4 regions of the Aneurinibacillus sp. XH2 genome follow, and region 1 is predicted to be linked to each of the others. Evidence: riboswitches for the same ligand, from Rfam matches in the RefSeq annotation. Region 1 holds a riboswitch; each other region holds the start of a gene.

Region 1 (7,849 bases):
GTTCGTGGCTGTGTTCTTGGTTCAACTTGTACGCGGCTGTGGAGCAGAGAAGTCATTTCGCATCGCACTTGGAACATTACTGGGATTTCTTAGCAGCACGATAGCCAAAATCATTATTCAGCTCATTATGATGATCTGGTTCTTCATCGTTGTTCTGTAAATGTAAAAAATAATAAATAAAGCAAGATAGAACATGACTGAGACACGTGTCAAAACAGGCTACAGACTGGATTTTACTTCCACATCCAATCTGTAGCCTTATTTTTCAGGCGTATCATCAACGTTTTGTATTCGTTCTTATAGTGCTTAATTAGAACATGAAAGAGGGATAAAAAGTGATAAAAAACTTTTCATTTTACTTACTTCTAATAGGTCAGTTTATGGCTAATTTAGGAGACGCTTTATATACAATCACTGTTGTCACCTTAATTTATAAGCTAACTGGATCTGCAACTTTAGCTACAATGATTCCTATTATTCAAACTTTTTTCTGGTATTTTTAATGATGGTAACAAACTATTTAGGGGGAATATTGATTTTAGTCTTTGTAATTTCATTTATGGACGGTTGGACCAGACCTTGTAGAAATTCCTTAGTCCCTCGTTTAGTTTCCTCAAATCAAATAGTAAAAGCAAATAGTTTATTATCAAGTATTAATCAAATAGTTCAGATATTAGGTTGGTCTTTAGGAGGGATACTAATCGTTTATATTGGAGAGATCTATGTTTTATTGATTACAATTTGTTTGCTTGCTTTATCCACAATATCGTTGTTTTTTATTAAGGATCCAACAAATGATACAACAGTAAACCAAGACGCGGAATCTAAATGGAAGCGTTTCAGCTTTGGATGGATAAATATTTGGAATAACAAAATTTTGCGAGTTGTAACATTAATGGATCTTTTTGAAACATTCGCAGGGAGTATTTGGATTGGAGCTATTATTCTAGTTTTTGTAAAGAAAGTACTTTATAAAGGTGAAGAATGGTGGGGGTTTATTAATGCAAGCAATATAACCGGAATGTTGATTGGAAGTGTAGTTGCGTGGTTTTTAGCTAGATGGATTAATAAAAAACTCATCGTTAGTCTGTTTTTATCTTCTTTATCAGTCTGTATCCTTACTTTTATATTTGCGCTAAATAACAATCCATGGATATCACTTGGTATCGTATTGTTAATGGGAATACCATATCAATTAAGAGACATCTCTCAACAAACTATATTTCAAAAAAACGTAGAATATTCTATCCTGCCAATCGTTTTTTCTGCCCATGGGATTCTTATATACATGGTATTTGGTTTATCGGTACTAATCATGGGATTATTATCTGATCTATTTGGGGTTAAAACAGTGTATTTAACAGCTGGCACCCTTTACGGAATATCCGCACTTCTAACGGCGTTAGTAAAATCAAAAGTTAATATTGAAGATAACATAAAAATCAAAAGTACTTTGTAGAATTTTATTATGTTCTTCTCCTTATTTTATAATCTATTTATTACAAAATATTATATAATATGGTATTATGGATGATTCGTTTACAAATATATCAAATAGGAGGGAAAGTTTATGAAAAAAAAATGTACTAAGAGTTTTATCCTCTGCCGTATTAATCACTGCTTTGTTTACACCTTCTGCATTTGCAGAAGAACCAAGTAGTCCATCGGAAAAATCTCCTATGACAACAATTGAATAATTGGACAAATAATTCAATCCCGAAACTGCGACAGATAGTGCCCCTTTTGCTGCCGCCGCTGAAGTCAATGAAAAAGTCTCACCTGTACTAAATGAAAATGTTATCAGTATCTTAGAGAAAAACAATATTGACTTTCAAAGTTAAATGAAACATCACCTGAATTTATAACTGAGGTTAATAAGTTGCTTAGCTCACAGTCACAAATCAACCTTTCTGAGATGAAATGAGACGATTAAATTTTGGGATACTTTATTACTTTCATACTTAACTTTATAGTAGCTTACTTTATCTACGATGAACCCAGCTATGTTAAACCTTTAATGCATTCTGTTTTTATACTGACTTTGGTTGTTATAATGGATTTAATTAAGAAAAACAAAAAGAAAAGAAAAAATTAATCAAGTTAATGAACAAATGGTACCGTCAAGAATTTTGTGTAAGTAAGCAGGGTATCCACCGGAGGTGGATAGAAAATCGGAATCAACTCCCTCCTTAGTGACTCAGAAAAAAATACAGAAGGTTCAGTCAAGGGCAAGCTAAAAAGCGAGGGCCTGCCGAACCCTCGACGGGTTCTTCTATTTTTTACCATACAAACAGGAAGTTGATTCTACTCTCCATATTTTTGTTTAAATTTGTCTTGCAATGCCATATAAGCAGACGCAAATTTCTTTAGCTTGCGGGTAGACCAACGTTCTTGTAAGTCTTGCAGCGTAAGGTACACAATTTTCTCTGCCGCTTTGAGATTCGATAAGCTGTTCATGGGCTTTTAGGCGTTTACGAATTTCTTTGTTTGTACGTTCAATCCAGTTGGTTGTATAAATGACACCTCGGATCGAAGAAGGATAAGACAAAAAGACTCTAAATATTGGTGAATAACCTTACACAAAACACAAAATAATTACGTCATCTATATTATGGAAAAGAAGCAAGAGTATATAATAATTCCAGCATATAAATTATCGGTTTCACACTGGGTCTTTGCCCGTATTTCTGAGGTTGGGGAGTTCCGTATCGTGGCCCTTCACAAATCAAATGTAGTGCAGGATGTAATTTATAATAATTGAAAGGAGAGGGTTGTAGCCTCTCCTTTTTTCTTAGGGACAATAGCCAACTAAAATATATAATTTATGTTTAATTGATATTTAAGGTTGTTTTAATTCCTATATATCCCTTTTTTATAAAAAAAGGGGGGATATCATTGAATAAACCATATTCTTATGGGAAATTAAAAGGTGGGTTAGAAAGGAGCGTAGTGAATTTTATTCAACAATATAAAAGAGGATTATCTAATCGTGTTGTGAAAAGCTTTTTATATAATCAGGAACATTTTCATTTGTTTTTAAAAGCAATTTGTTTTCCTACAGCAGATAATATCGAAGAATTAAATCAAGCCTTCCGAAGACATTATATTGTTATCCGCTTAACTCACTATCTGTCTAAACTTCTAAGTCACACCTCACGAGATTATTACCACAAGCACAAAAAAAGACAGTATCATTGTCTACTTATTTTCGATCAGCCGATTAACAAGGGAGATTCCGTTGAAACCATTGGCAATCTTATAGATATAAATGAAAGTGATACTGCGGAAAAAGTAATTAATAAACAAGATAATTTTTTAGAGCACATCGAAGACTCTTCTTTGTATCACATCTTAACTACATTGAGCAAACGGCAGCTCGAAATTCTAGAATTATCCTTTCTGGACAATCTCACTCATAAACAAATCGCAAAAATCTTAGGTATTACACCTCAAGCTGTGTCTAAATCATATAGACAAGCAGTAAAGAAGCTAGCAGAAGCATACAAAATGAGGGATTCTTATGGAACAGTTTGACTGGGTAGGGGTGATTTCTAATGTAGGCTTTCCCATTTTTATTACGATTTATTTATTGGCTCGCTTAGAAAAAAGTTTTCAGCAATTGGAGAATATAGTGAAAGAACTAATTGACGAAATAAAGAAGAGGGAAACAAAATGAAAAAATTGTATGAACTGGTTGACAATATTCATGATAAAGAAACAATGTTAAAAATTATTAGATTGTTTGAGCCGAAAATTAAAAAATCAAGTCGTTTTATTACCTATTCCGAACAAGAAGATATAGAACAAGAACTACGGATTGAAATGATAAAGGCGATTCAACGATTTGATACATCTAATATACCTGGATTTTTTGAGTTTTTAGAGAGAGCGAATAGTGAAAAGTAAATAGAAATGCAAAAAGAACCTTCCTTCCATAAAAGGTTCTTTTTTTGGTTGTTTTCTTTATCACCTATTCCCTTTTAAGACATAGAAGCCAGCACCTAATCATTCGTTCACCTAAAGTATGGAATAAAAGCGATTATAGTAAAGGGAGTACTAGAGTTATTCCAAAATTCTATTTTTTTAAAGTGGTTGTTATTTTACACCTTGATTCCCTTTTCTATAGTAGAACTTCACAAAAGAGCTAAAGGAGGGAAAATATCATGAGTTCTCCAGAGAAATTGTTTCGCTGTTTCCAAGAAGCAAGGCGAAGTCAAGCACAATACTCTAAATGCTTGCAAGACATATGCTCAGATGGAGAGGAAAAACTTTTTCAGGAGTTAGCTATGGATGCTGCAAAACAAGTAAAGAAAATTAAAGATTTTTACAGAACTTACTATGGGACAAACCTCACATCTTGTCATTGTCGAAAGGAAAGGGGTGATTTATCTAAAAAATTTTTTGGCGGTATAGCCAAGTGGTAAGGCAAAGATCTGCAAAACCTTAATCCTTGGTTCGAATCCGAGTACCGCCTCCACCAAATTTTTAATAAGGAGAGTGTAACTTATGAAACAGTTTGTATCCGATGTTCAGGAGCAACAGTTGGTTGAGCAAGCGAAAAAAAATAAAGACTTTAATATCCTTTTGAAAGGATTAATTAAAGACAACATCTTATTAGCAAAAACCACAGCTTTTACATTAAAAAAAGGGGAAACTATTGTAAATGTTTTGGAGGTCAAATTAGGGAACATAAAAGTTCTTTTTACTGAGTCTGAAGTAGAATCAGTTTTTGGGAGTAAAATTGAAAAGAAAGGAGATATAATCGAAACTACTGGTTATAAAGTTATTGACAACCAAGTTAGTATTGTATATAACAAACAACATACTGAAAATGAGTTTCAAGAAATCCAAGAAATAATGAACGAAAAAATTAATCAAATTGATAGTCTTGATAATAAAACAGAATTAATGGATCTTCCATGTATTTATGGAAATTATTGCGGTCCTAAGTGTGGGTCTGGAACACCAATTAGTCCTGTTGACTGGTGCTGTAAGCATCACGATGATTGTTATGGGAATAATGGTTATTTTAATTGTGAATGCGATAGAAAGTTAATTCATTGTTTAGCACCTTACGTATATGAAGGAAGCGAATGGGCAATTATTATAAATGCTTATTTCCTTAAGCAGTATGAATATAATTGTACTTAAAAAGGTAATTAGAATCATTACAGAAGTAGTGTATTAAACACTACTTCTTTTTTTTGGATAAAATTCCTTGAATTATAATATATAATAAATTTAAATCTAATGATTGAGGTGTTGTTATGAATCAAATTAAATCTCCATGTAATATTGTAGGTTTGGTTTCTTTTTTGTTTTTAGTTTTTTCCATAATAGCCTTTTTTAGTGGTTTTCGCTTATTTGGATCTGAATGGGTGTTGTTTTATGGAAGTAATATAATAGGTTTACTAATTGGAATATCTGCCTTTTTCTTTGAAAAAAATAAACAAATGAACTATTTAAGTAAGTTAGGACTTTGGGGTAATTTAGCCATGGCTATTTTGTTTTTTCCGCCTTTTTACTTTATTTGGGGCACTATTCTTTTTGGTCCTTAAAGTTTTTGATATAGTCAATAATTTGGGGTCCCACCACATCGCCACCAAGCTAGTGAAAAGGAAAAGTTGAGAATCGAAAAACTTGATCATTTTTCCTTCCCAACTATCATATGATCCAGTCGCTCCAATTCTTTTTCCGGGTTTCAAGCTGCTGTAGCCAAGAGCAGGTATGAGCAAAAAGCAATTCGGAGGCAGAAATGGTAGAGAACGTATGATCAGCCCCTTCAAGCGTGATCGCACGACATTCCCCTGTAATCTGCTGCCGCAATACGCCTTCATACAAATAGCAGGCGTCAACCGGAATGACTTCGTCGCGTGTCCCGTGCAAAATAAGTGCATCATCAAGAAAACCAGCGCCAGATACAAGCGGTTGTGCTTCTGCAAGTGAAATGAAGAATTCTTTTTTAAGACGGTAGCCACTGTATTCCGTTTCGCCGTTTCGCATTGCTTCTTCATATGCATCGTTGCCGATGATGCGGGTAATATCCGCGAACGGATGGGCTACCGGTGCCCAAAGAATCAGCGCATTTACCCGCGTATCTCGTTCTGCAGTCAAGCGGGCAATGGCACCGCCCAAACTATGGCCGAGCAAGAACACACGTGTTTTATCAATACAATCGATGCTTAGTACATAATCAAGTACATAACGCGTTTGCTCAATAAAACTATCGATGCCGTAAGAACCGTATTCGCCATTGCTTTCTCCGCATCCAGCATAATCGAAGCGCAGAACAAAATAGCCTTCCGCTGCCAGTCTGCGCGCCGCTTTAACAAATAAGCGGTTAACCCCAATCCGATTACCGACAAATCCATGGCAGATAATAATTACAGGCCAGCATTTCTCCTTTTGTTTCCTTTTTTCTGCGCATGGATAATGCACACTGGCGACAAGTTCAAGACTTTGATACACGATGGTAATACTGCGTTCCATATTATTTCCTCCTTCAATAAATAAAAAGCTTTCTTCTGAAGAGAAGAAAGGAGGAGAAGAAAAGATCCTTTCTTATCTTTCAGAACAAAATGTCCTGTAGGATGTAGCACCTTGCGAATGCATCCGCCGGTTGCTGGGTTTCATTGGGCCTAATCCCTCCACCACTCTTGATAAGAACAAGAAAACCAAGTATAAAGATGTGATATATTACCTTAAAGTATAGCTACAGATGCTATTGACGTCAATAAAAACTTAAATTCAAACCTGTATAGTTGGTATTATTTCTTTTGCCAAAAACACGCATAACTAAAGAAAGCAGCCTTTAAAGGCTGCTTTCTTTAGTTCTCTAGATTTAATGAATGTTGCGGTATACCCCGATTACTTTGCCAAGAATGGTAACTGCAGGAAGCAAAATCGGCTCCATCGTCGGATTCTCTGGCTGCAAGCGAATGTGATTTTTTTCTTTGAAAAAACGTTTAACGGTTGCCTCATTTTCTTCTGTCATCGCCACGACAATGTCCCCATTGTTGGCGGTTTGTTGTTGGCGAACAATGACGTAATCCCCGTCTAAAATACCGGCATCAATCATGCTCTCTCCTTGCACACGCAGCATATAGACCGTATCATTTCCAACCATGTTTTCCGGCAACACGAAGTATTCCTCAATGTTTTCCACCGCTGTAATCGGCATACCGGCCGTAACTTTCCCCAATACGGGAATCGTTACAGTCTTAACGGACGCGTCTGTAGCTTCATTGCGCTCCCCGTCTAAAATTTCGATAGCGCGCGGCTTTGTCGGATCGCGGCGAATCAGTCCTTTTTTCTCCAAGCGTGCCAAGTGTCCATGAACCGTAGAGCTGGAAGCGAGGCCCACGGCTTCACCGATCTCACGTACGGACGGCGGATAGCCTTTTTCCCTGACTTCTTTCTTTATGTAATCAAGGATGGCAAGTTGACGGCTGGACAGCTTTTTCATACTAACACCCCATTCTTTCTATGAAATCTTCCTTGTTCTTAATTATATCAACATTTGTTCTAGTATACAAACATAAGTTCTAATCTTTGTTGACAAGAACGCTTGTTCTGATTAATATATTGATATACAACTAAGAACAAATGTTCTTTTTCATTCAGTTCTATTATACATAGACAAGCATAAACTCTCAATAACGAAAGCGAAAACAATAGAAGGGGGATAGTACGATGAAGATGAACAAGAAATCATTACTTATCGGAATTATTATCGGTATGGGTATCCTCGGCATGGCAAATCTTGTGTTTGCATCTATTGGCGGAAACGATAAGCCAGCGAACCCACTTGGTGTTGAGGTGATAGTAGAAGCTGGCGATACGCTCTGGT
Region 2 (7,849 bases), 880 kb from region 1:
AACACTGGGCAATATGCAGAAGATTTAAACCGCACCCTTTTAAAATTTGTTCATCTGTATGAACCCGCTTCTCTCCGCTAGCACCGCGAAACTTACCGATCCATTGGGCAAACCGCCCGATAGCGACAGAAATATTTAATACTGTACTGTCAAGCGTAACACCAGGAATGGTAAGACGCGGCAAACTCATTGCCCGAAATCCTTCTTCATTCACTTTAATATATACATCACCAGCTACGCTTTCCAAATACCCTTTGCGCAACAGTTTGGCCAGATGGTCATCAATCATATCTTCCAAGCGCACCTCAGGCGCTAAATCTTCCAGAACAAATGTCATAGAAATACAAGTTTGAGCGACATCGAGCAATTCACCGGCTACGTTTTGCAACGCTTCTCGCGCCCGTGGTGTTCCCTGTTCATCCATCCAGCAAAGGATGGCTTCACTGAGCTCTCCCTGTTCTTCCACCAGCTTGCGAAAAGTCGACTCCAGCGAAGGAACGAGTCGATTTAGCCTGGGAAGTACGATCTCCATTTTACTTTCCCCTTTCTCCCCTATACGTTTTTTCTTTCTATTGTATCATAAAAATCAAGATAAATGTAAAAAAAAGGAAGAAGTTTTTTTCCTCTTTCCTTCTAATAATTCTGTAGCTCATTCCATTGATCAGTGAGCAGACACAACTCTTGCTTGATGATATGCACGTGAGGTTCTTTGTTATGTATCATACAATCATTCAACTTCTCCAGCAGGTAATTAATGCGACCTTCTAAAATTTGCCGATCGATATACTGATCCACCAGTATGTTCGACAACTCTTTCTCCTCGCCCAATCCGTTGCTTTCATAGATACGTCCCTCGCGGAAGTGAATATCTCTGCTTACTCCTTCCTCATACAGACGAAGCATGCCGCTCGCTCCCATCAGGTAAATAGAACCATAAAACAGACGAATAAGAGGATTGCTCATCATTTCCTCTTCCGTAATACCATTGATATAAAGACGGCCTTTAATCGGCAGACCTGCTTGTACAACCAAACGAAAGACGCCGTGTTCCGTATAAAAGCCGAGCAACAATGTGCCCTGCATCGTTTTCTTTTCTTCTACCGTTATTTCGGAACGGGATTTCGCTTCTTCCACAATGCGATACACATCATCTGTTCTTTCCTGAGGAGCTTGGAAATTATCACATACGCCACGGATCGTTGCGACATTCGGTTGCATTAAAATCACCTCGTTTATAGTTCAAAAAAATATCCTCTTGCTACATCTTTACCCCCTTAGTTATCATCCATACCACATTTTTACACTTTTTATAAAAAAATATTCTAATCTACAATTTCTATCTGAACCCCGGCCGGAGGCGTATACTCAAGCAACTGACGAAACATAATTTGCTTCTGTTCAAAAAGATGTGCTACCTTCTCATAGTCTTTCAAATATATCCGATGATAGACCACCTCGATGATGCCGCTGTTGGCGATTAAATTAGCGCACATCCAGCACGGCTGATCCGTGACATAGATGGTGGCTCCCTGCCGTTCCTCCTGGTCGGTAAACAAAAGCAAATTCTGCTCTGCATGAATGGTGCGAATGCATTTTTGCTTCTCAACGCTGTTCCCTTGTTCGTCTACCTCATAGTAGGTATGCAACATACATCCAACATCAAGACAAGACTCAACGCCGCTTGGGCTTCCGTTGTAGGCCGTTCCCAGCACTTTTTTATTTTTGGTTAGTACCGCCCCAACGTGACGGCGCGGACATGTGGCCCGGGTCGCGGCCATATACGCTAAATCCATAAAATATTCATCCCATGTCTTCCGTGGGCTCATATCTTTCCCTCTCTTCTGTTTCTTTCTCTTTACTATTCTAACCTGCGAAAAAGAATACCGGAAAGAAAAAAGGGAGAGAAAGTCTTCTTCCTCACCCCTTCTAAAACTTATTACTATTCTGCTTCCGTCAAACTACGATTATGCATTCACCAGTTGGCTGGCTTTAAGCGCCTGCTCAATGTCGGCAATAATATCATCTACCGCTTCAATACCGATAGAGAGACGAATCATATCCGGCGTAACACCCGCACTGCGCTGTTGTTCTTCCGTTAGCTGCTGATGCGTCGTACTTGCAGGGTGGATAACAAGCGTTTTGGCATCGCCAACATTCGCCAAGTGGGAAAGAAGCTTCAGGCTGTTAATAAAGCGTTTGCCTTCTTCCAGCCCACCTTTAATGCCGAACGTGAAAATGGAACCCGGTCCTTTTGGCAAATACTTCTTTGCGCGCTCATAATAAGGACTGCTCTCAAGCCCTGCATAATTCACCCAGGAAACAAGTTCGTTTTCTTGCAAATATTCCGCTACTTTTTTTGTATTTTCCACATGACGCTCCATGCGTAAATGAAGCGTCTCCAACCCTTGCAGGAATAACCAAGAGTTGAACGGAGATATCGCTGCCCCAAAGTCGCGCAGCAATTGTACGCGCGCTTTGATAATGTAGGCAAGATTGCCGACTGCTTCCGTGTATACTACACCGTGATAGCTCGGATCTGGCTCAGTTAACCCTGGGAACTTGCCATTGTTCCAGTCAAAGTTACCGGAGTCGACAATCACGCCTCCAATTGAGGTACCATGACCACCGATAAACTTTGTAGCAGAATGAACAACAATGTCAGCGCCAAATTCAATCGGACGGCAAAGATACGGAGTGGCAAACGTGTTATCTACAATAAATGGAATTCCGTTCTCATGCGCGATGCCCGCTAATGTTTCCAAATCAACTATATCTGCGCGTGGATTTCCGATCGTTTCCGCATAAAGCGCTTTTGTCTTGTGCGTGATCGCGGCACGAATAGCATCCTTATCTTCCGGATCAAAGAATTTCACCGTTATGCCGAACTTCGGAAACGTATGCGCGAACAGGTTGTATGTTCCGCCATATAGATTGCTGGAAGCGATAATTTCATCCCCCGCATGCGCGATGTTTAAAATAGAGAACGTAATTGCCGCCTGACCGGAAGCGACCGCAAGCGCACCCACACCGCCTTCAAGTTCCGCAATCCGCTTCTCAAACGTATCCTGCGTCGGGTTCATAATGCGCGTATAAATGTTACCGAATTCTTTCAATGCGAACAAATTGGCTGCATGCTCCGTGTCTTTAAATACATAAGAAGTTGTTTGATAAATTGGCACCGCGCGCGAAAGCGTCGTCGGGTCCACTTCCTGTCCTCCGTGCAAGCATACCGTCTCGAAATTGAATTTGCGTTCTTCTGCCATTCTCTTTTTCCTCCCTGTCATCATTCTTTGTTTTCGGCGATGCCAACCAAAAGAAAAATCCTCTTCTTTGGAAGAAGAGGATTCTACGCAGGTATGTATCATCGCTCTCATCTTCCAAAGCATGCTGCTTTGCTGGAATTAGCACCTTGCACATACGTGCCGGTTGCCGGGCTTCATCGGGCCAGTCCCTCCGCCGCTCTTGATAAGAGATGTCTTATATAAAATTTTCTCGCTTGAGCTGATTCTGGTTTTATTATAGCCTTACTATTCCTACCTGTCAACTTAATTTGAAGATTTTTATTGTACAGAAATTTTGGCGCGCATTTTCTCCAATGTTTTCGGACCAATTCCTGCTACCTTTGTTAAATCCTCTACCGTTCTGAACAGGCCATTTTCTTCCCTGTATTGAATAATAGCTGCTGCTTTTCCAGGCCCAATACCAGGAATGGTTTGTAGTTGCTCTAATGTAGCTGTATTAATATTAATTTTCTCCTCCTGCCCGGGTGCGCCCGGCGCAGAAGCTGTTCCTGCTGATGCCAGACCCGTTGTACCGATTAGAGCCTCTTCTCCTTTTATCGGAATATATAAGAGCATGCCGTCAACAAGCCGCTGCGCTCCGTTGACTTGCTTTGCATCCGCTTCCGGAAGCAATCCGCCCGCCATCCCGATGGCCTGATACACACGTGCCTCAGCCGGTAACGTATATACCCCTGGCTTCGCTACCGCGCCCTTCACATCAACGACGACAGTCGCCTGAACGGATGGCGCAGGAGAGCGCGCGCTTTCCTCTTTTTCTATGGGATCTCCCGTTTGATCGTTCTCCCCGGCAGTGAAAACGGAGGAGCCCGTAACCGCTTGTTGCTCAGAAAACGGAAGCGTTTTTGCTTCTGTTTCCTCCTGAGTGTAATTATAAAAATAAATACTACTGCCCAAAATAAAAAGACATATACTAATACTGATCCATTTTTTCTTTTCTACAAACCAGCTTTTCACCGCATCTCTCTCCCTTACTTGTAGTTTTCTAACTTTTTGCCTATACTTTTTATATAAACATTCAGAAAATCGCCACTTAAAAAAGGAGGATTGCAAACAATGGGTGTTCATCACGCAATTTCAGCCCACTCCGCAAGGCAAGCTGAGTATATTACGCTCTACCGCAAACTGGATGCGGTGCGGGAAATGTGGATTGAAAAAGCGGTAGAGCAATGCAAGAACGGAGAAAAAATCAGCGTGGAAGAGATTAATAACATCACACAACAAATTAATCAACTTGCGCAACGTTACCATCTTCCGCCGCGCAAACTTGTGACGGAAGAAATGGTACAAAATATTTGTAAATAATTACCACATCTCTATCTTAGCATAATTAGAAAAATATGTGTACTAAATCTTTCTTTCCCCTCATACTTATTAAATAATTATAATCGCCGGGGGGATTTAGATGCATATCGGCTTTATCGGAACGGGAAGTATGGGAACAATCCTCATTGAAGCCTTTATCGAATCTGGTGCTGTTCTGCCCGCCCAAATCTCTGTTGCCAATCGGACACCGGAAAAACTACATGCGCTCACGGCAAAACACCCGGACATCAAGGCTAGCACTAACATAAATGTGGCCCAAAAAGCAGACATTCTATTTCTGTGCACCAAGCCCCTGGAATATCGGACGGTACTCGACGAAATTGGCGAACATTTGACGCCCGATAAACTTGTTCTATCTATCACAAGTTCCGTCGGTGTGCAACAATTAGAAGCATATATTCCTTGCAAAGTGGCCCGTGTCATTCCCAGTATTACGAATACAGCGCTCAGCGGTGCTTCACTCATTACGTTCGGTGCCCGTTTAACCCAGACTGATCGTACCTTGCTGCTCACACTTCTTTCTGCCATCAGTACGCCTATAGAGATTGAAGAATCGCAAACACGAATTTCCTCGGATATTGTAAGCTGCGGCCCAGCTTTTTTTAGCTTTCTAATGCAACGCTTTATTGACAGCGCGGTCGATCATGCATCCATTACGGAGGAGCAGGCTACAAGATTAATGACCGAGATGATTATCGGGCTTGGCCGCCTGCTTGAAGACGGACGTTTTTCGCTGCCGACACTTCAGGCCAAAGTTTGCGTGCCAGGTGGAGTAACCGGCATCGGCTTGCACGTGCTTGATGAAGAAACACAGGATGTGTTTAAACATTTAATTGAAGCAACGCACAATAAGTTCAACATAGATGTACGGGAAGTTCAGGAAATGTTCACCAACCAAAAAAACTCCTTCCATTGAACAAGGAAGGAGTTTTTTGCGCACTCGGAAGATTACTTAACGACCTGAGCGCCTGCTTTTAATTTGTCAGAAATTTTAAGGCTAAAACCCGCAGCAGCTTTCTCATTTACTACTAATTGAACATCTTTCAAAGCTTCAACAGGAATAGAATCCAGCTTCTCGCCCTTTAACCCCCGGGCTGCTATAGTATCGTCTAGCCTACAACGATATTTACCAGTTTGCCCGGAACGGCGATAACTTTACGCACCGTCTTGCCTTCAACCAGCTCTTTGATTTTTTCATTTTCGGTAGCAAGAGTCTCCATCTCCTGCTTCGTCAAATTGGCTGGAATAACCATTTTATCGCGTACTTTGCCGTTGATTTGGACGACAATTTCCACTTCATCAAGCACGAGCGCGGCGGCGTCATACTTCGGCCAGGACTGCTGGTGCACGCTATCTTCATGACCGATCATACGCCACATTTCTTCCGTAATGTGCGGCGCGAACGGCGCGAGCAGCACAACCGTTGTTTCAATGGCGTGAGCTAGCATGCCACGATCCGCAGTTTCCGGATACGCATAAATTTTGTTTACAAGTTCCATGATGGCACTGATTGCTGTGTTGAACTGACGACGCTCACCGATGTCTTCACTTACTTTCTTAATGGTCGCGTGTAACGTGCGGTTCAAATCTTTGGCCGCGCTGTCGGACAAGTTCACCTGCGGGTGTCTTGCCACAAGCTCTGCATGGCTATCCACCATACGCCATACGCGATTTAAGAAGCGATAGCTTCCTTCTACCCCGCTGTCGCTCCACTCAAGATCACGATCCGGCGGCGCCGCGAATAAAATGAACAAGCGTCCAGTATCCGCTCCGTACTTGGCAATGATTTCATCCGGACTGACAACATTTCCTTTTGATTTGGACATTTTTGCTCCGTCTTTCAGCACCATGCCCTGTGTAAGTAAGCTCTTGAACGGCTCGGTAAAGTTAACCATGCCAGCATCATACAATACTTTGGTGAAAAAGCGGGAGTAGAGCAAGTGCAAAATCGCGTGTTCAATACCGCCAATGTACTCATCTACAGGAAGCCACTTATTCACCTTTTTCGAATCGAAAGGAATGTCGTCGTTTTTCGGGTCTGTATAGCGCAGATAGTACCATGACGAATCGATAAACGTATCCATCGTGTCCGTTTCCCTACGCGCTGGCCCACCGCAGGATGGGCAGGTCGTATGCACGAACTCTTCGGATTTAGCTAAAGGATTACTCATTCCGTCAATGACGACATGATCCGGCAGCATGACGGGCAAATCTTCTTTCGGTACCGGAACGATGCCGCAATCGTCACAGTAGATAATCGGGATCGGCGCACCCCAGTAGCGCTGGCGAGAGACGAGCCAGTCGCGCAGGCGATACGATACCGCCGGGCCACCTACCCCCTTCTCCTTCAAATGCTCACTGATGACAGCAAGCGCCTTGCGGTTCGGCATTCCGTCAAATGAATCTGATTGCACAAGTACGCCGTCTTCCGTGTACGCTTCTGCCATTTCCTCATTCGTGTCAACTTCCTCGCCTTCTGGTGCAATTACACGCCTAATCGGCAAGTTGTATTGTTTGGCAAACGCGAAGTCGCGCGTATCATGCGCCGGAACTGCCATCACAGCCCCTGTGCCATAGTCGAGCAACACATAGTTCGCAATCCAGATCGGAATGTCCTCACCGGTCAGCGGATGGCGAGCATACGCCCCGGTAAACATTCCTTCTTTCGGTGCATCGGTCGATGTACGAGTAATGTCCGATTCTTTCTTAATTTTTTCAATGAACTCTAGCACTTCTGCTTCGTTTTCTTTTCCTTTGACAAGCTTGCGTACAATCGGATGCTCTGGCGCCAATACCATGAAGGTTACGCCGTACAGCGTATCCGGACGCGTTGTGAATACGGTCAGCTTCTCGTTCAACTCCGGCACTTCAAATGTAACTTCCGCCCCCGTGCTTCGGCCAATCCAGTTGCGTTGCATCGTTTTGACCTTTTCGGGCCAGCCGTCAAGCTGATCCAAATCTTCAAGCAAACGATCGGCGTAATCAGTAATTTTGAAATACCATTGTTCAAGATCGATTTTTGTGACTTCCGTGCCACAGCGCCAGCAGCAACCGTCTTCCACCTGTTCGTTAGCGAGCACGGTTTGATCGTGCGGGCACCAGTTTACCAATCCTTTTTTCCGGTAAGCCAAACCTCTTTCATAGAACAAAAGAAAGAGTTGCTGCGTCATTTTATAGTATTCCGGCGAGCAGGTTGTTACTTCTCGCTCCCAGTCATAGCTTAC
Region 3 (7,849 bases), 1.1 Mb from region 1:
TGCATAATCCCCGTCCCGGCGGTCATGCGCTGAATTTCTCCCGGCACAAGCACCGCTGAATTACCAGTGCTATCCTGATGTTTCAATTGTCCTCTCAGCACAATAGAGACAATCTCCATTTCCCTGTGCGGATGAGCACCAAAGCCCGTACCCGGTTGTACGATATCATCATTAAACACCCGAAGCGGGCCAAACTGTAAATTATTTGGATCATAATACTCAGCAAACGAAAAACTGAAATTACTTTGCAGCCAACCATGATTTGTGGAATAACGCGAAGCTGCTGGATAAATAGTAATCATATCCAACCTCCTGATAAGTTATTAACTTACTTTATAAAAGTATATTACAATAAATAAAAAAGTCAATCATCTTTTCCCTGTTTCCTTTATTATGAGCCTATTCTTTCTCAAATCATTTTCTATGTAAAAAAACAGCCGAAACATCTATCGGCTGTCCTTCCTTATCCCGGTTTGCCCTTATGGAAATGACTTCTCCCCGGTAAACATGCGCTGCGCTTCCCAGCCAGGAACTGCACTTTTTCATCCCATCAAACACTGCCGTTCAATTGCATCACCGACCGGTCTCTCTTCGCCACACGGCTTGTTTATTAAATGCACGCCGTATTGCCGCACATGATGCTCTTTGCCGTTGGGCACAGCCCGTATCGTTACCCATACCCCGAAAGATTTTCCATCTTTGTGTATCAATGTCCTATATGTACAAAACAGTTTCTTTTGATTGTACATACAAAACATCCAAAATGATATATACTCAAGAAACATAATTGGAACTGGAAACACTACATTGCAAAGCCTGCTCCAGATCTTGAATCAAATCGTCCGGCTCTTCCAGACCGACCGATAGGCGCAATAACGTATCCGTAATTCCCATTTTCTTTCGATCCGCTTCCGGAATACTGGCATGCGACATCCGAGCCAGATACGTCAAAATACTTTCGACAGCGCCGAGACTTACGGCAAGAGCCGGAAGAGTGACATTCCGCAAAAATCGCTCTACCTGTTCTACATTATGCAACATAAAAGAGAGCACGCCGCCAAAGCCCGCTGCCTGTTTAGCGGCCAGCTCATGCCCCGGATGTTCGGGAAGACCGGGATAATATACCCGCTTTACCGCGGGATGGTTTTGCAGCCAAACCGCTATTTTATGCGCGCTTTTCTGATGTTGGTCAAGCCGCACTTTCAACGTCTTCAATCCCCGTAGCAACAACCAGGAATCTTGCGGGCCGAGAATGGCACCGAACGCGTTCTGAATAAATCCGATTTCTTCAGCGATTTCTTTTTTGCCCGCTACCACCACCCCCCCCTACAACATCGCTATGTCCTCCGATATATTTGGTGGCGCTATGAATCACAATGTCGGCTCCCAGCCGCAAAGGCCGCTGTAAATAAGGCGTCATAAACGTATTATCGACAATGGTTAGCAACCCGTATTGTTTGGCCAGCCGGCATACGGCTTCAATATCTGTAATATTCATCTGCGGATTGGACGGACTCTCCAAAAATATCGCACGTGTCGCCGGCGTAATCGCGCTTTCAATCGCACCGATATCCGTTGTATTTACGAACTTTGACTGTATGCCGAAACGAGGGAACAGTTTTGTAATCGCCCGGTACGTGCCGCCGTAAATGTCATCAGAAAGCAAAATCTCATCCCCGCTCTTTAACAAACAAAAAACAGAGGAAATGGCGGCCATCCCGGAAGCAAAAGCGAAGCCCTTCGCTCCTTTTTCCAACACGGCTATCGCTTCTTCCAGCGCTGTCCGGGTTGAATTGGCTGTGCGGGAATAATCATATCCGGTACTGACACCCAGCTCTGGATGCTGGAAAGTCGCGCTCTGGTAAATCGGTGTACTGATTGCACCAGTCGCGCGGTCTCTTTCTAACCCAGAACGAACAAGAAGTGTTTCAATGTTCATGTTCTTCCTCCGTTTCATTTCGTTTCATAAACATCAAAGATAAAAAATAAAACACTCTTCGATGGAGAGTGTTTATATACAGCAAACTTTCCCCTCTCATCGTTTAGAACAGTCGTTCCACAGGCATTAGCACCGTTCAAACATTGCGTTTGATGGTTGCCGGGTTTCATCGGGCCAGTCCCTCCACCTCTCTTGATAAGAGCGATATATTCAGTTTGTGTGCATCGTACGAACCAAATTGCAGGGCAAAATAAAAACCCCTTTATCCTGAGTAAGGTATAAAGGAGCTGATTGCTCATCCTTTTCCTTATCTCTCAGGATATGTGTATCCTGCTGGAATTGGCACCTTCCTTCCCTCGAATAGGGTCATTGGGGTTGCCGGGCTTCACTGGGCCAGTCCCTCCGCCTCTCTTGATAAGAAAATCAATATATAAATTATTTATTCTATAATAATTACGTTTATGAAAACTGTCAATAAATTTAAAAAATCTCTAAACAAAAACCGTGCAACCACTTCCTGAATAGGCTAAAACATAGGAAAAAATCGAAAGGGATTGGTATGCTATGGATTCATATAACTTCCCCGTTTATATACAAACAATGTCCATTCTTGCCCCAAATGTCACCATTTATTATCCTCGGGTAGAAGGACTGAAAAATAAGGCTGTACAAGAAAAAATAAACGTTATCATTTTGCATCAAGTTTATGCCTTAATCCAAGAACAAGGGTATTATCAAAATCCAACAACGATCGAAATGCTCGGCCATTATGAGATCAAATCCAATGAAAGAGATATCCTTAGCCTAACCCTAGAGAATTATGCCTATATCTTGCACCACGCACATGGACTCACCATTTTAAAATCATTAACTATAAATATTCAAACAGGTAAACTCTATCAATTGAAGGATTTATTTCAACAAGGAAGTGATTACATAAAAAGACTGTCCAATATTATTCAATTCCAGATTAAAAAACGAAACATCCCATTGTTAGGCGAATTTAAAGGGATTCGGCCAGATCAAGATTTTTATATAGCAGATAAAGCATTGGTTATTTATTTTCAACTGTATGAAATTACCCCTTACTATGTCGGCTTTCCCATGTTTCCCATATCTGTATACGACTTGGAAGATATCATCAATGAAAATGGGCCTTTAGGAAAAATGGCTCAAGCATAACATTACATCTGTTGCCGTATAAAACGCAAGATTATATCCGAAAACGTCATAAAACTGGATACATGCTGTTCAAACACCGCTTTGAAATATGAAAGACCCTTCAATTATCGAAAGGTCTTTCATATTTCAAATGCGTGACGCGGATATTCAAATACTTTGCCAATCGTTGTATACTGAATACCTACCAATCGGCTGCTCGTCTGCAGAGGAAGGATGCTTCCAATTAGCAATTTGTAGTTAAATGACTATAAATTGCGACACCCTTACACTGATTATTCAAACTTCCAACAACATAGACTCAAGCTTCCATGCTGATATTCCCGATGCAGCAAATCCGCTTTTCTTCCGTCATCCGCCGCCCCCATGGCGAGCAACAGCGGAATAAAGTGCTCGTTGCGTGGCACAGCTTCCCTGCCATACGGCGCTTCCGTCTCATACCTAAACAGCGAATCCGTATCCCACATCTCTATTTTTGCTTGCAGCCAATCGTCAAACGTGGCCGCCCACTTTTCTTTTTCTAAACTGTTCCAATTCAACCTATGCAAATTATGTACCGTTCCGCCGCTTCCAATAATCATCACACCTTCTTTCCGCAACGGTGCCAGCGCCCGCCCTATGTAATATTGCTCCGCAGGGGAAAGCGCAGGATTCACCGATAGCACAACAACCGGGACACGAGCATCCGGGTACATCAACCGAAGTACCACCCAAGCTCCGTGATCAATCCCCCTCTCCGCGTCCACTTTGGAATCGGTTCCACTTTCCTCCAACAACTTTACGATCTTCTGTGCAAGATCCTTGTTTCCTTTGGCCGGATATACAATTTTATACATTTCTTCCGGAAAACCGTAAAAATCATATATCATCTCATATTCTTCTACAGCACTCACCATCTGTACAGGCGCTTCCCAATGCGCCGAAAACAACACAATAGCACGAGGTTCCGGCAGACGATCAGCCAATCCTTTTAGCATCTTCGTATATTGATTTTCTTCTAATACCAATGTCGGCGCGCCGTGTGCAACAAACAAAGCAGGTACCATCACTGCATCCCTCCGTTTTCTGTTCCCTATAATAATCGTTTATCTTTATGAAGCAGAAAACTTCCTTTCCATCAGTATATCCCCTTTTTGGTTTATAATCACGACTCGACTCTGTTCATACATATCCGGCAAGCGGCTTTTCACAAACCCTTGTACCGCGTTTAACATATATACTAAATCCCCGCTCGTTTCAAGCAAATGAGTCTGAACTTGAATCATAACACCTTCGTTTTCAAAAAAATATCGTAATCTTTAATATATTGAATCCATGAAACTTTTAACGACTGGTAGCCAAAGTTGGATGTCATGTATTTCTTTAGTTCTTCTACAAGCCTTTCCTTTGTTATATTCTTCGCTTGCACAACATCCGTGGAGGCAATTGCTTGCAGCGCATTTTCCGTCGGTTTTGGCTGTACCCATAAATAATTATCCTGCATTTTCAATCCAAGCACAAAGCCAATAAATACGGAAATCAAAATTCCGCCCGTGTCGATTCGCGCCATCGCCAAATCCCCCTTTTTCTTCCTTTTCTCCTTTGGTTAAATAGTTAGTTAGACAAAAAAGAAAAAATTTCTTTACCTTGTATGAATAATATGGGAAAGAAAAAGACCGCTTTTCCTGTAGCGGTCTTCGGTAATTAAAGAAATCTCCGGTGACACTTCTTACCGTCATAAGTAAACAGCACGCGACGTTCCTCGATTTTTGTCTCCAAGTGCACCGTTCTGCCCCAAAGCTTATAGATATATGGCAACGTTCTTTCTAGGTGCTTTATATCCAATTCCATTCCCTCATACTGGTGAAACAAATATAGTTCGCCATTGCGCAAGTAATCGCCATCCTGTACTAAAATGTATGGAAATCCGCCATTGACGCGACTCGTCACCAGTTGATCGCGCACTATCTCCCACGATTTGTCTGTAATCGTCCAATCGTTGCCTTGACGTGCGAATACGTACATATCCATTTTTTCAACAAGTTCTTTTGTTAAATAGTTACGGATAAAAGAAATATCACTGTCCAGTTCGCGTACTTCAAAGATTTTCTCACGCCCCATGCCTGGCTTTCGACCAAAACGTTCCTGTTCTTCTTTAGTCGGGTTATTCCAGCGCTCTTCAATATCTTCGAACATTTTCAGGCCTAAATAATACGGGTTAATGCTTATGGTAGACGGCTGCACAACACCAGCATTCAGCTTCGCGTATTCAATGGTCTCCTCTTCAGTTAAATCCATTTCCCGCAGAATACGCTGGTGCCAGTAAGACGCCCAGCCTTCATTCATAATTTTCGTCTCAATTTGCGGCCAGAAATACAGCATTTCTTCCCGCATAATCGTAAGTACGTCGCGTTGCCAATTCTCCAAGCGCGGACTAAACTCTTCAATGAACAAAAGCAAGTCTTTTTCCGGATCTGGAGGGAAGCGATCCCACCTCTTCTTCACTTCTTCTTCCGCAATTTTCCGTCGTTTCTGCTCCTCTTCGTCTAAAAACCATATATCCCCATAAGGGTTGTTTTTTTTTAGTTCGACGGTGTTCCGTTTTTTTTCTATCTCTTCCGCCCAGCTAAAATGGCGGCGGTTCAAACTTGGATCGACATGCTCCTGAATCGCAAGCACCGCGTCAAGAAACTCTTCTACGGTTTGCTTGCCATATTCAATCTCATACTGGCGCAGCCGCTCTGCTGTCGCCGCCATGCTCTCGACCATATTTCGGTTTGTCTTGCTGAAACGAACGTTATTTTTGAAGAAATCGCAATGTGCCAGCACGTGGGCTACAATTAGTTTATTTTGAATTAACGAATTGCCCTCCAGAAGAAACGCATAGCACGGATTCGAATTGATGACTAGTTCGTAGATTTTGCTTAAACCTAAATCGTACTGCAGTTTCATTTTATAGAAAGCTTTACCAAAACTCCAATGAGAAAAGCGTGTTGGCATACCATATGCGCCAAACGTATAAATAATGTCCGCCGGACAAATTTCATAGCGCATCGGATAAAAATCAAGCCCGAACCCTTTGGCAATTTCAGTAATCTCATCAACCGCCCGCTCTAATTGTCTAACCTCATCCGATGTCACTCTTTCTCCTCCTTCCCAAAGAAAGTGGTTAACGCTTTATAAACCTCACCTTTTTCACGAACGATACAGTATTTGAATTTTGGATCTTTAATATGTTTATAGGCAGACATTAACGTTGAATGTCTATTATATTGAAAGTATGTAAAACTTGATAAGGCAGTAGAAGAAAAAGGAATCTATCGTACTTTCACTGAATAGGATGGGAAAACCGGTAAGATGGAACTTAACTTTAATAGTGGAGAGGTAAAATTTAACGGAGAAATATTACCCTTGAAAATGAAACGTCAGCAAAGCAATCAGTCAAAAAGCAACTTTGCTCTTACAGCACTTCCAGGTTACAAATATGTTAGAACCCTAACAGGGCATACAAAAGTTACTAAAGATAGTATGGAGTATGCAAGTTATTTAATAGGACTATACACTAAATGACGTATGAAAAATCCAGGAGACTACCCGCAGCAGCCAGAGCCGTATTAAAAGAATTCTATCCTCCGAGCTGGTGATTATTGTTTATGGCAACGGATCAAAATAAAGGAAACCTGGTTTTTCAGTTCATTAATGAAATGTACGCGCAAACCTCTTTGAGCGTTACGTCCAATAAAGGACCGGAGGACTGGGGAGAGTTGCTTGGCGATCCAGCCATCGCCACCGCTATTTTAGACCGACTCATCCAAAAAAGCGAAGTCATTCATTTACATGGAGAAAGTTATCGTATTAAAATCGGCAAACCATATTTGGCAGCCACTACGTGTTCAAACATACTTGACAGCCAAAACTATGTCATTCAAACTATAATCAATGGAAAAAGAAGGTATTTTAAAAATTTTAGGAGGCTATCTAATGAAAAAGTTTATTGCTTTTGCACTCACTTTTCTCTTATTAACAGGAACTTACATAGGCTTGGTTCCAAATTATTCATCTGTATCGGCAGCTTCTAAAATTTCCACAGTGAAAATTACAAAAAAGAAAGAAAAAATTAATCTTAAATATGTTGAGGGAGATATCGAATATCCTTATATCTCCGGTCTTTCTAATGCAAAAATTCAAAGTAGCATTAATACGCTTTTCTTTAACCACGTACAACAAAGAAAAAAGTATGCACAAAAAGTGAATGCGAAGGGTCCAGATCCATTCATGAAAGATCATAAGTATAATGTTTCAACAACATATGAAGTAAGCAGAAACAAGAATGGTATAATAAGTGTTGTATTTACTGATTCTGAATACTTGGGCGGAGCTCATGGAATGTATGATTTGATCGCCTATAACATCAATGTAAACACAGGCAAAGTGTATAATTTAAAGGATCTGTTTAAGAAAAATACAAACTATGTGTCACTTTTAAGCAATGAGATAAAAAAACAAGTGAAGGCCAAGGATAAATACCAATTTGATTTATCTTCATTCAAAAACATCAAACAAAACCAACGTTTTTATTTAACAGACAAAGGTATTGTTATTTATTTTTCTCTTTACGAATACACATCGTATGCTGCCGGAATACCAAGATTCACAATTCCTTACACTACAGTAAAGAAATATTTAAATATCTCTAAGTTGTAAAACTATAAAAAGCCCGCCATCCATACGGATAGCGGGGTTCCTTGTCAT
Region 4 (7,849 bases), 1.1 Mb from region 1:
TTTACTATCTTATTCTGAAAATGCAGATGACATGCTAGCAGGTTTTTCACCATAAAGATTTTTATCCGGCTTACATACTTGCAAAAACCCTTGCTATTCCAGCTATAACATATGACCATTTGTATAAAGTTAAGCCAGTAGTTCTTATTAGTATTTATATATATATGACGGAACGACCCGAATGTAGAATCACTGCTTAAGCAAAAATTGCAGGCAGGGTATTAAAAAACACCAGCCCCGCTATAGGTCTGGTGTTTCAACTTATATCCCGATTCAATTTATTTGTCGTATGTAGCACCATGCAACACTTCGTAAATTTCCAGTTGCGATCCGGTAGCCGGATTATTGTTGGAAGCGTGCGCATGAGCCTGACGAAATCCTTCGCTTTCGGTCCACGCTCGGAACGATTCTTCACTATCCCATTTCGTATACACGATCTGCTTGTCCGCACCTTTTGCGCTTAAAAACTGGAATTCCAGACAACCGGGTACCTGTTTCATCCGCTCCACGCTTTTAGCAAACATCTCTGCCATCCGCTCCTTGCCTTCAGCGGGGACTTGCAACACATTCATCACAACATACATTTGTAAAGCTCACCTCCGTAAAGTATCGCTCCTTTTCAATATAGCAAATCACTCCGTTAATTTCCAATGTAAGCGCATTATCTTTAACAAGATTGTCTTTTCTGCGATATTCCAAAGTATGACACAATCCATTATAATAAAGATGAAATAGGCTTGGGAAAGGAGACAAAGAAATGGTTATCATCTTGCTTGTCTCAGTCATGTTACTTGGTGCGATCTTCACAGCTGGTTATAACGAAGACAAAACTTGGGGACTATGAAATATAAGAACTCCGCATCTTTTATAAAGAGCGGAGTTCTTGCGTTAGGCAAAAAGGGCAAGCCGGTTGTCTCGCTTCTTAGAATACCGGAATAACTGCACCTTTATATTTTTCTTCGATAAACTTCTTCACATCGTCTGATTTCAGTACTTGAATCAGCTTCTTAATCTCCTCGCGGTTTTCATCGCCTTCTCTAACAGCGATAATGTTAGCAAACGTTTTGGCGGCCTCGGAATCTTTGTTTTCTACCGCAAGCGCCTGGTCGAACGTCAGACCGCCTTCCATCGCGTAGTTTCCATTAATGACTGCGTAATCCACTTCATTGATCGCCCGCGGCAGCATGGAAGCTTGCATTTCCGTAATTTTGATCTTTTTCGGATTCTGGATAATATCCTGTTTCGTCAAGCTGTTTAGCTCTTTGCCGGGCGTCAGTTTAATCCAGCCTTTCGATTCCAGCAATTTCAATGCGCGTGCACCGTTGGATACATCGTCTGGAATCGCTACAACTGCACCTTGTTTCGGTTCAGGCGCCTTTTCTTTGCCTGGGTACAGTCCCATCGGTTCCAAGTGAATGCCATCCAATGCTTTGATATGAGTGCCATGTTTTTTATTGAAATCTTCAAGATAAGGAATGGTTTGGAAATAGTTCGCATCAAGCTGTTTTTCTTCAAGCGCCGTGTTCGGCAGCACATAGTCTGTAAATTCTTTTACTTCCATCTCCACGCCTTGCTCTTTTAATTTATCCTGTACAAACTTAAGAATTTCCGCATGCGGAACAGAGCTTGCACCGACCACAATTTTCTTCCCATTACCTTCCCCGCCGCATGCCGCGAGCAAACCGACGGTGAGCAACAAAACGACAGATACAATCCATTTTTTCATCGTCTTTTACCCCTCTTTACTCTCAATTCATTTCTAATTTTCTATGTCTGGCAAAGGTGTCGGTTCGTATCGCGCACATGGGCCCGATATGCGTGATACAAAAACCCCTCTCCGGCAGAGCGAAGAGGGGTTATATCTTAACCTCGAACTCTTATCTGCCAGGATAGAAAAATCCTGCTGGAATTGGCACAGCATTTTCCGCTCAAGGAAAATCCGCTGCCGGGCTTCATTGGGCCAGTCCCTCCGCCTCTCTCGATAAGCGAGAAGTATTTAATTATTATGCTGAGAACTATATTACGTGTCTTATGCACTCTTGTCAATTATTTTTCTAATAAAATGTTTTTGTTAATTATTCGGAAAAAATTCCGTTGCGTGAAATAAGTTGATCGTACAGCTCTTGCAGCGTACCGGAAGCATCCACCCGGTATTGTGGCACACCGCGATCAATCTTGTAATCTTCGACAAGAAATGTCTTCAAACCAACTTCCGCCGCTACCATATCCTGTTGCATATCATTGCCGACCATGATAGCATACTTCGGCTTTATGCCAATCCGTTCACAAATTTCCAGGAAATATTTCGGGTTCGGCTTACAATAATGGGATGACTCAAAAACGGTTACATGAATAAAATCATTTTCCTTGAGACCAGCCCACTTCATCCGCTCGCGAATAGCAACGTCGGGAAATATCGGATTGGTAGCCACAACAAGCTTGTAGCCCTGCTTTTTCGCTTCCTCTACGACTTGAAGCGCGTACGGGTGCGGTTCAATATCTTCCTTCAACCGCGGAAACTCTTCCGCATAAAACTTATCAAACACAGGCCAGATGGCTTCCTGTTCTAAGCCGCATAACGAAAGGAAATGGTCACGGAAAATCTCTTCGTTCGTCCGTTCTGCCCTGTCATCTGTCATCATGTACTTGGTCGCCTGCCACACAGACTTGACCAACAATTCCGGATCGACAATATGAGCGGTATATTCCCCCAGCCTCTTCATATACCTGTGAACAAAAGCTTCTGTGTCCAATGCCAACAACGTTCCGTCCAGATCAAATAGCATCGCTCTTTCCGCCATTCCCGGATCCTCCTTTTACTGTTTCCACTGCTGAGCGATATGCTCTTTCTATTCTTGTACAAATCCCGATAATTGCAGCCTGTCTGTTTCGCACGGTCGATAATAATGAACATGCGGAATTTATTCCTTCGATAATATATACCTCCAAACTTCTGTATCCCGTTTTACTTCATGCCAGGGTAACCTATTTGTCTAAGACCTTCATACAATACAATCGCCGCTGTATTAGACAGATTAAGTGAACGAGTCGCATCGCCCATCGGGATGCGTATCGTTTGTCCGGGATATTGCGAAAGAATCTCTTGCGGAATACCGGTTGTTTCCTTACCGAAAACAAAAAAATCACCATCCCTGTATTCTACCTCGGAATGGTATCTCGCTCCACTCGTCTCGACAAAAAAGAGCCGTCCTTCCCTGTGCTGCGCTGCGAAATCGGCGAACGATTTATAGTATGTAATATCGACCGCATGCCAATAATCAAGCCCTGCCCGCTTTAAATATCTATCGTCCGTGGAAAAACCGAGCGGCTCGATTAAATGAAGCTTTGTCCCGGTCGCCGCACACGTGCGGGCGATATTGCCCGTATTGGCCGGTATAAGCGGCTCATGCAACACGATGTTAAACGCCATTCACCTGTTCACCTCATCTTTATCATAGCACATTCTTTGTAAAACAGAAATGAACGTACTTTCGTCTGTTGCTTTTCATCATAATATGTAAAAAAGAGCCGCTGCGCAAAATTGCGGCCCTTCTCTTCGCATTCCTTTATTTCGTCTTCACTACATATGTGCTGGCTATCTTGTCATGCCAAGCCTGTTTTTGCTTGTCGAATCCGGCCCATATAAACCCGAGGAAAAATACAATGGCGGATAGGATTTTGCCGATTGTCTCTCTTAAGACAACCGCGCCCCAACCTGCCGCGCTGCCATCCGTCCGCACTACTTTGACCCCAATAATCATTTTGCCAAGCGTCTGCCCATACAAACCAGTAAGGATAATGTAGTAGGCAAGCCCGATAAGATTCTCTATATTCCACTCTACGGAAAATGTCTCGGACGAAGTTAACCCTAAAATATACATAACTGCCATCAGCACAATAGCGTCAATCAAGGCTGCCAAAAAACGAATCCAAAATCCGGCGTACCGCATGCTTTCATGTTCCATAAGCACTCCTCCTTTTGCCCGGTTGCCACCAATGTATAAACTACGGACGATAAATATACTCGAGGCTTGGTGTCCGTCTTTCTTCTTTCAGAACATCGGGTAAAGACTGCAAATTCAATGAAAAAAGTTTAGCCGAAAAAGACGAGAATATTTTAGAAAAGCCGAACGGCTCTTCGTAGCGAACAACCGTTGCTTCCTGCAAACCGGCCATTTTTCGTGCCGCCTCAGTCGCATCTTCCAATGTGCCAAATTCGTCAACCAAACCGTTCGCTTTCGCCTGCTTTCCTGTATATACCCTGCCATCGGCAAGTTGAAGAACCTTTTCCCGTGGCATCTTTCGGCCTTCCGCAATTACTGAAACAAACTGCTGATAACTTTCATTAATCATATTTTGCAATAATGCCTGTTCATCTTGCGTCATTTCGCGCATCGGATTTCCAATATCCTTGAACTTACCACTCTTAATTACAACTTCTTTAACCCCGTATTTTTCTGCAAGCTCACCGTAGTTCAAATACGAAGCGATCACGCCGAGACTACCAGTCAGCGTGGACGGATTGGCAAAGATTTTATCTCCAGCTGTTGCAATATAATAGCCGCCAGAGGCCGCATATGAACCCATGCTAATAACAATCGGCTTTTTCGTTTCCGCTTTAATCTGTTTGAGTTTACGATACAATTCATCCGTCGGAACAACTGCTCCGCCCGGCGAGTTAATCCGAATAACGAACGCTTTAACCTTCGGGTCATCCTTCCCCTGGTTCAACTGGGAAATAAGCGCTTCGTAATCAAATGAACTATTCCAGCTTGTTTCTTCCGAGATCACGCCTTCTACATATAGTTGCAATATCTTGTCGGAGCCGCTTCCTGATACGATTTCCTCTTGCCACAATTTCGGGGCAGAAGCAGATATCGTATCGCCCCGCAATATTTGAAGGAACAGCGCCGCTCCTACTATGACTACAACGATTGCAAGCGCAATCCACCTCCGTTTGTTCATATTGCTCATAACAATCATTCACTTCCTCCTTATCTGCATATCATCCTTCCTCTTTTCTTTACGAATCATCCGTTCAAAAGATTCAATTCGTTTATAAAATATGAAAAAAACGATACTGAATGCGCGGTGTATAAGCGGTTGAATCATGATAGTCCCAATAGCGATGGCGACTGTTCGTCGTATGGGCGTTCACAAGTGGCATACCCTGGCTGTCTTTGGCCACAACAATAGTGGAATGCTGCCACCGCCCGTCGCCGTCAAAATCATAGCAAATCACATCTCCTAGCGATAGTTCACCAGCGCTCGTTTTCACTTCGGTTTTAATATGGCCTCCCTTTTCGAGATACCAGCGAAAACTGTGCGCAACCGCCCAACTATGACTCCACTGTGCCGATGGGCTGTTTCCTCCTCTATACCACCAACCTGTCGCCTTGTTGCCTGTATAGCGCATGGGGATTCCCCCCGCATACAAACATTGCGATATAAAGTTCGTACAATCCACGTCAAAGTGACGAAACTGTGGGTTGTAGCCGTCCCACCACGCTTCGGCATAACGCACCGCCTGAAGCCGATCGTACGTATAACGTAATCCGTGCTCACTTCCGTCCTCTACCTCATATTTGTCATTACCACCCAAACAAAGAACTTCTAATGCTTCTGATTCCCAAGCATTAAGGTGGGCGACAATCGGTTCCTCCTGCTCAACGACCCAGTTTTCCTCGCATTTTCGCAATACAATGCGTGTGCGTACTTCTTTTTCCTGCTCATACCATTGATTCTCCAGTTGATAAGCATACCATTCGTTCGCTTCAACCCGAACGATAATTTCTGTGGTACCTTCTTTTTCAATTTGGATACCACTAAGCTGCAACCGACTTTTCAGCGGACGCGCATTTCTCGCAGAAAGCTGCTGCCTGCGCCGCGCATTACAGGCCTGAATCATTTCCGCTTTTGTGCCTTCGCCCAGATAAGAATCCAGTTCTTCCGTCCCTACAATCATTCCTTTTGTCCGACATTGAAAATAGTGTTCTAGCGCCTCTCTCCATGTGGTCATTTCCTTTCTCCTTTCCAAAGCGGTCTATCTTAAAAAATATCGTTTCAAAATATGTATATGCTCCACGAAGACCAGAATAATAGCGCAAACCAAAAAAGGTGGTGTATGACGCTTTGTATGCAAGCGTCATACACCACCTTTTCCACTTCTTATTTCTTGTATTATTTATCATTTATACAAAACCGATTTCCGAACGCTCCAGTACGCCCTCCAACCGCAGCAAATATTCTTTGATATGCAACCCGCCGCCGTACCCGACAAGCGCGCCATTTGAGCCAATAACCCGATGGCACGGAATGAAAATAGACAACGGGTTTTTGTTATTAGCTCCGCCAATAGCGCGCACCGCTTTCGCAGCGTTTATTGCCAATGCAATGTCTTTGTACGATCTCGTTTCGCCATATGGAATCCTTCGTAACTGCTCCCAGACCATTTTTTGAAACGCCGTACCGTGTATGTCAAGCGGAAGGGTAAACTCACGGCGTTTGCCCGCAAAATACTCGTCTAACTGTTTTGTCGCTTCTAAGAAAAATTTCGGAGCATAGGTAATTTTCTCCGTATGAAGCCATTTCTTCGTCCAACGCACCAAAGAAAGCTTAGCTGTCTCGCTTTCGCCAAACTCTACCCAGCACATTCCAGCGTCAGCAGCGGCCAATGTAATAGGCCCGAGGGGACTTTGATACACGGTATAGTAAACTTCCGACTTCACCTAATCCCTACCTTTATACATTTTCTTTTCATCTTACCTCGGATAAAAAACGAAAATCCAGTACAATCATTCGACATTTTCTGTAAGGGACAGCGCTTTTTCTATCTCTCTAAGAACTGTTTTAACTTTTTCGCGTGTTTTCGCTTTTTTTAGAGCGGTAATTGCTGCATCGCCGCCGATTCTGCCGAGCGCCCAAGCAGCCGTTCCCCGCATCACAGGACGTTCATCATTTGTCATGATCTCAATTAAATCCGGAACCGCGCTCTTATCCTTAAAATGTGCCAAGGCTAAAATCGCATTGCGCTGAATGGGCTTCTTTCCTCTCCAAGCTCCGGATGTACGGCCAAACTTCGCAGCAAATTCTTTTTTGCTAATGGTTAAAAGCGGTTTTAACAATGGCTTGGCCATCTCCGGATCAGGAACGAATTCCGGATGATGGGTAAAATTGATTTTGCGGTTTTTGGGACAAACCTGCTGGCATGTGTCGCAGCCATATAAACGGTTGCCAACCGCCGGACGAAATGCTTCCGGAATCATATCTTTAACCTGTGTCAAAAATGCGATACAACGTTGTGAATTTAGCTGTCCCCTTTGAACGATGGCGCCCGTCGGGCAAGCATCGATGCAAATCGTGCAATCCCCACATTCGTCCTCTATCGGTTTATCCGGCGGAAACGGCGCGCTCGTCAACATTTCTCCAAGGTATACCCATGAGCCGAATTCAGGAGTGATCAGCGATGTGTTTTTGCCTACCCAGCCTAATCCGGCGCGTTCCGCCACCGCCCTGTCTGATAATGCACCCGTATCCACCATAATCTCGGTCCTAATATCAGGGACTTTTTCGTGCAGGAATTGTTCCAGCTTTTTCAGACGATCGCGCAGTACACGATGGTAGTCTTCCCCCCACGACACGCGGGCCATAATCCCCCGATAATTTCCAGGCGTCGATTTTGGCGGCGCTTCCATGCGGGAGGGGTAGGCGAGTGCAATAGCGATAATCGATTTGGCTTCCGGCATAATTTGCTCTGGATGCGTCCGTTTTTCAATATCTTTTTCTTCAAAACCGGACTCGTAACCCAGCTCACGATGTTTATACAATCTTTCTTTTAATGTTAGAAACG

Evidence for each region. A riboswitch is a leader RNA that binds a small molecule or an ion and turns the genes downstream of it on or off. The one in region 1 is predicted to bind S-adenosylmethionine.
Region 2: linked by a shared signal. The riboswitch ahead of ACH33_RS05210 (homocysteine synthase) and the one ahead of ACH33_RS09735 (alpha/beta hydrolase) in region 1 are both predicted to bind S-adenosylmethionine.
Region 3: linked by a shared signal. The riboswitch ahead of ACH33_RS14900 (trans-sulfuration enzyme family protein) and the one ahead of ACH33_RS09735 (alpha/beta hydrolase) in region 1 are both predicted to bind S-adenosylmethionine.
Region 4: linked by a shared signal. The riboswitch ahead of ACH33_RS15125 (MetQ/NlpA family ABC transporter substrate-binding protein) and the one ahead of ACH33_RS09735 (alpha/beta hydrolase) in region 1 are both predicted to bind S-adenosylmethionine.

The regions. Positions count from the first base shown of each region.
Region 1 is NZ_CP014140.1:1,952,523-1,960,371, reverse strand. Features, by position in the region: gene ACH33_RS09775 (DUF456 domain-containing protein) at 1-160, shown strand, start outside; gene ACH33_RS09770 (MFS transporter) at 503-1,459, shown strand; gene ACH33_RS09765 (hypothetical protein) at 1,493-1,765, opposite strand; partial or broken gene ACH33_RS18705 (transposase) at 2,305-2,551, opposite strand; gene ACH33_RS09760 (RNA polymerase sigma factor) at 2,896-3,534, shown strand; gene ACH33_RS18700 (YvrJ family protein) at 3,521-3,676, shown strand; gene ACH33_RS09755 (helix-turn-helix domain-containing protein) at 3,673-3,906, shown strand; gene ACH33_RS18695 (hypothetical protein) at 4,164-4,424, shown strand; tRNA gene ACH33_RS09750 (tRNA-Cys) at 4,404-4,477, shown strand; gene ACH33_RS19255 (phospholipase A2 family protein) at 4,507-5,151, shown strand; gene ACH33_RS09740 (hypothetical protein) at 5,268-5,558, shown strand; gene ACH33_RS09735 (alpha/beta hydrolase) at 5,665-6,489, opposite strand; SAM riboswitch class I at 6,559-6,666, opposite strand; gene lexA (transcriptional repressor LexA) at 6,842-7,465, opposite strand; gene yneA (cell division suppressor protein YneA) at 7,693-7,849, shown strand, end outside.
Region 2 is NZ_CP014140.1:1,067,896-1,075,744, reverse strand. Features, by position in the region: gene ACH33_RS19815 (MazG-like family protein) at 1-532, opposite strand, end outside; gene ACH33_RS05220 (hypothetical protein) at 634-1,227, opposite strand; gene ACH33_RS05215 (deoxycytidylate deaminase) at 1,323-1,826, opposite strand; gene ACH33_RS05210 (homocysteine synthase) at 1,965-3,263, opposite strand; SAM riboswitch class I at 3,368-3,472, opposite strand; gene ACH33_RS05205 (helix-hairpin-helix domain-containing protein) at 3,561-4,256, opposite strand; gene ACH33_RS05200 (DUF2533 family protein) at 4,356-4,604, shown strand; gene comER (late competence protein ComER) at 4,705-5,541, shown strand; gene leuS (leucine--tRNA ligase) at 5,735-7,849, opposite strand, start outside.
Region 3 is NZ_CP014140.1:3,002,635-3,010,483, forward strand. Features, by position in the region: gene ACH33_RS14890 (pirin family protein) at 1-302, opposite strand, end outside; gene ACH33_RS14895 (hypothetical protein) at 543-710, opposite strand; partial or broken gene ACH33_RS14900 (trans-sulfuration enzyme family protein) at 775-1,939, opposite strand; SAM riboswitch class I at 2,033-2,141, opposite strand; SAM riboswitch class I at 2,244-2,360, opposite strand; gene ACH33_RS14905 (DUF3298 and DUF4163 domain-containing protein) at 2,504-3,121, shown strand; gene ACH33_RS14910 (DODA-type extradiol aromatic ring-opening family dioxygenase) at 3,394-4,164, opposite strand; gene ACH33_RS19475 (hypothetical protein) at 4,210-4,383, opposite strand; gene ACH33_RS14915 (hypothetical protein) at 4,380-4,667, opposite strand; gene ACH33_RS14920 (SpoVR family protein) at 4,802-6,238, opposite strand; partial or broken gene ACH33_RS20175 (sporulation protein YhbH) at 6,235-6,372, opposite strand; gene ACH33_RS14925 (hypothetical protein) at 6,455-6,667, shown strand; partial or broken gene ACH33_RS20590 (ATP-binding protein) at 6,675-7,004, shown strand; gene ACH33_RS14930 (DUF3298 and DUF4163 domain-containing protein) at 7,079-7,801, shown strand.
Region 4 is NZ_CP014140.1:3,042,055-3,049,903, forward strand. Features, by position in the region: gene ACH33_RS15120 (antibiotic biosynthesis monooxygenase family protein) at 279-572, opposite strand; gene ACH33_RS15125 (MetQ/NlpA family ABC transporter substrate-binding protein) at 923-1,726, opposite strand; SAM riboswitch class I at 1,875-1,988, opposite strand; gene ACH33_RS15130 (HAD family hydrolase) at 2,076-2,801, opposite strand; gene trmL (tRNA (uridine(34)/cytosine(34)/5-carboxymethylaminomethyluridine(34)-2'-O)-methyltransferase TrmL) at 2,966-3,430, opposite strand; gene ACH33_RS15140 (RDD family protein) at 3,567-3,965, opposite strand; gene sppA (signal peptide peptidase SppA) at 4,006-4,983, opposite strand; gene ACH33_RS15150 (amidase domain-containing protein) at 5,057-6,019, opposite strand; gene ACH33_RS15155 (methylated-DNA--[protein]-cysteine S-methyltransferase) at 6,192-6,728, opposite strand; gene queG (tRNA epoxyqueuosine(34) reductase QueG) at 6,795-7,849, opposite strand, start outside.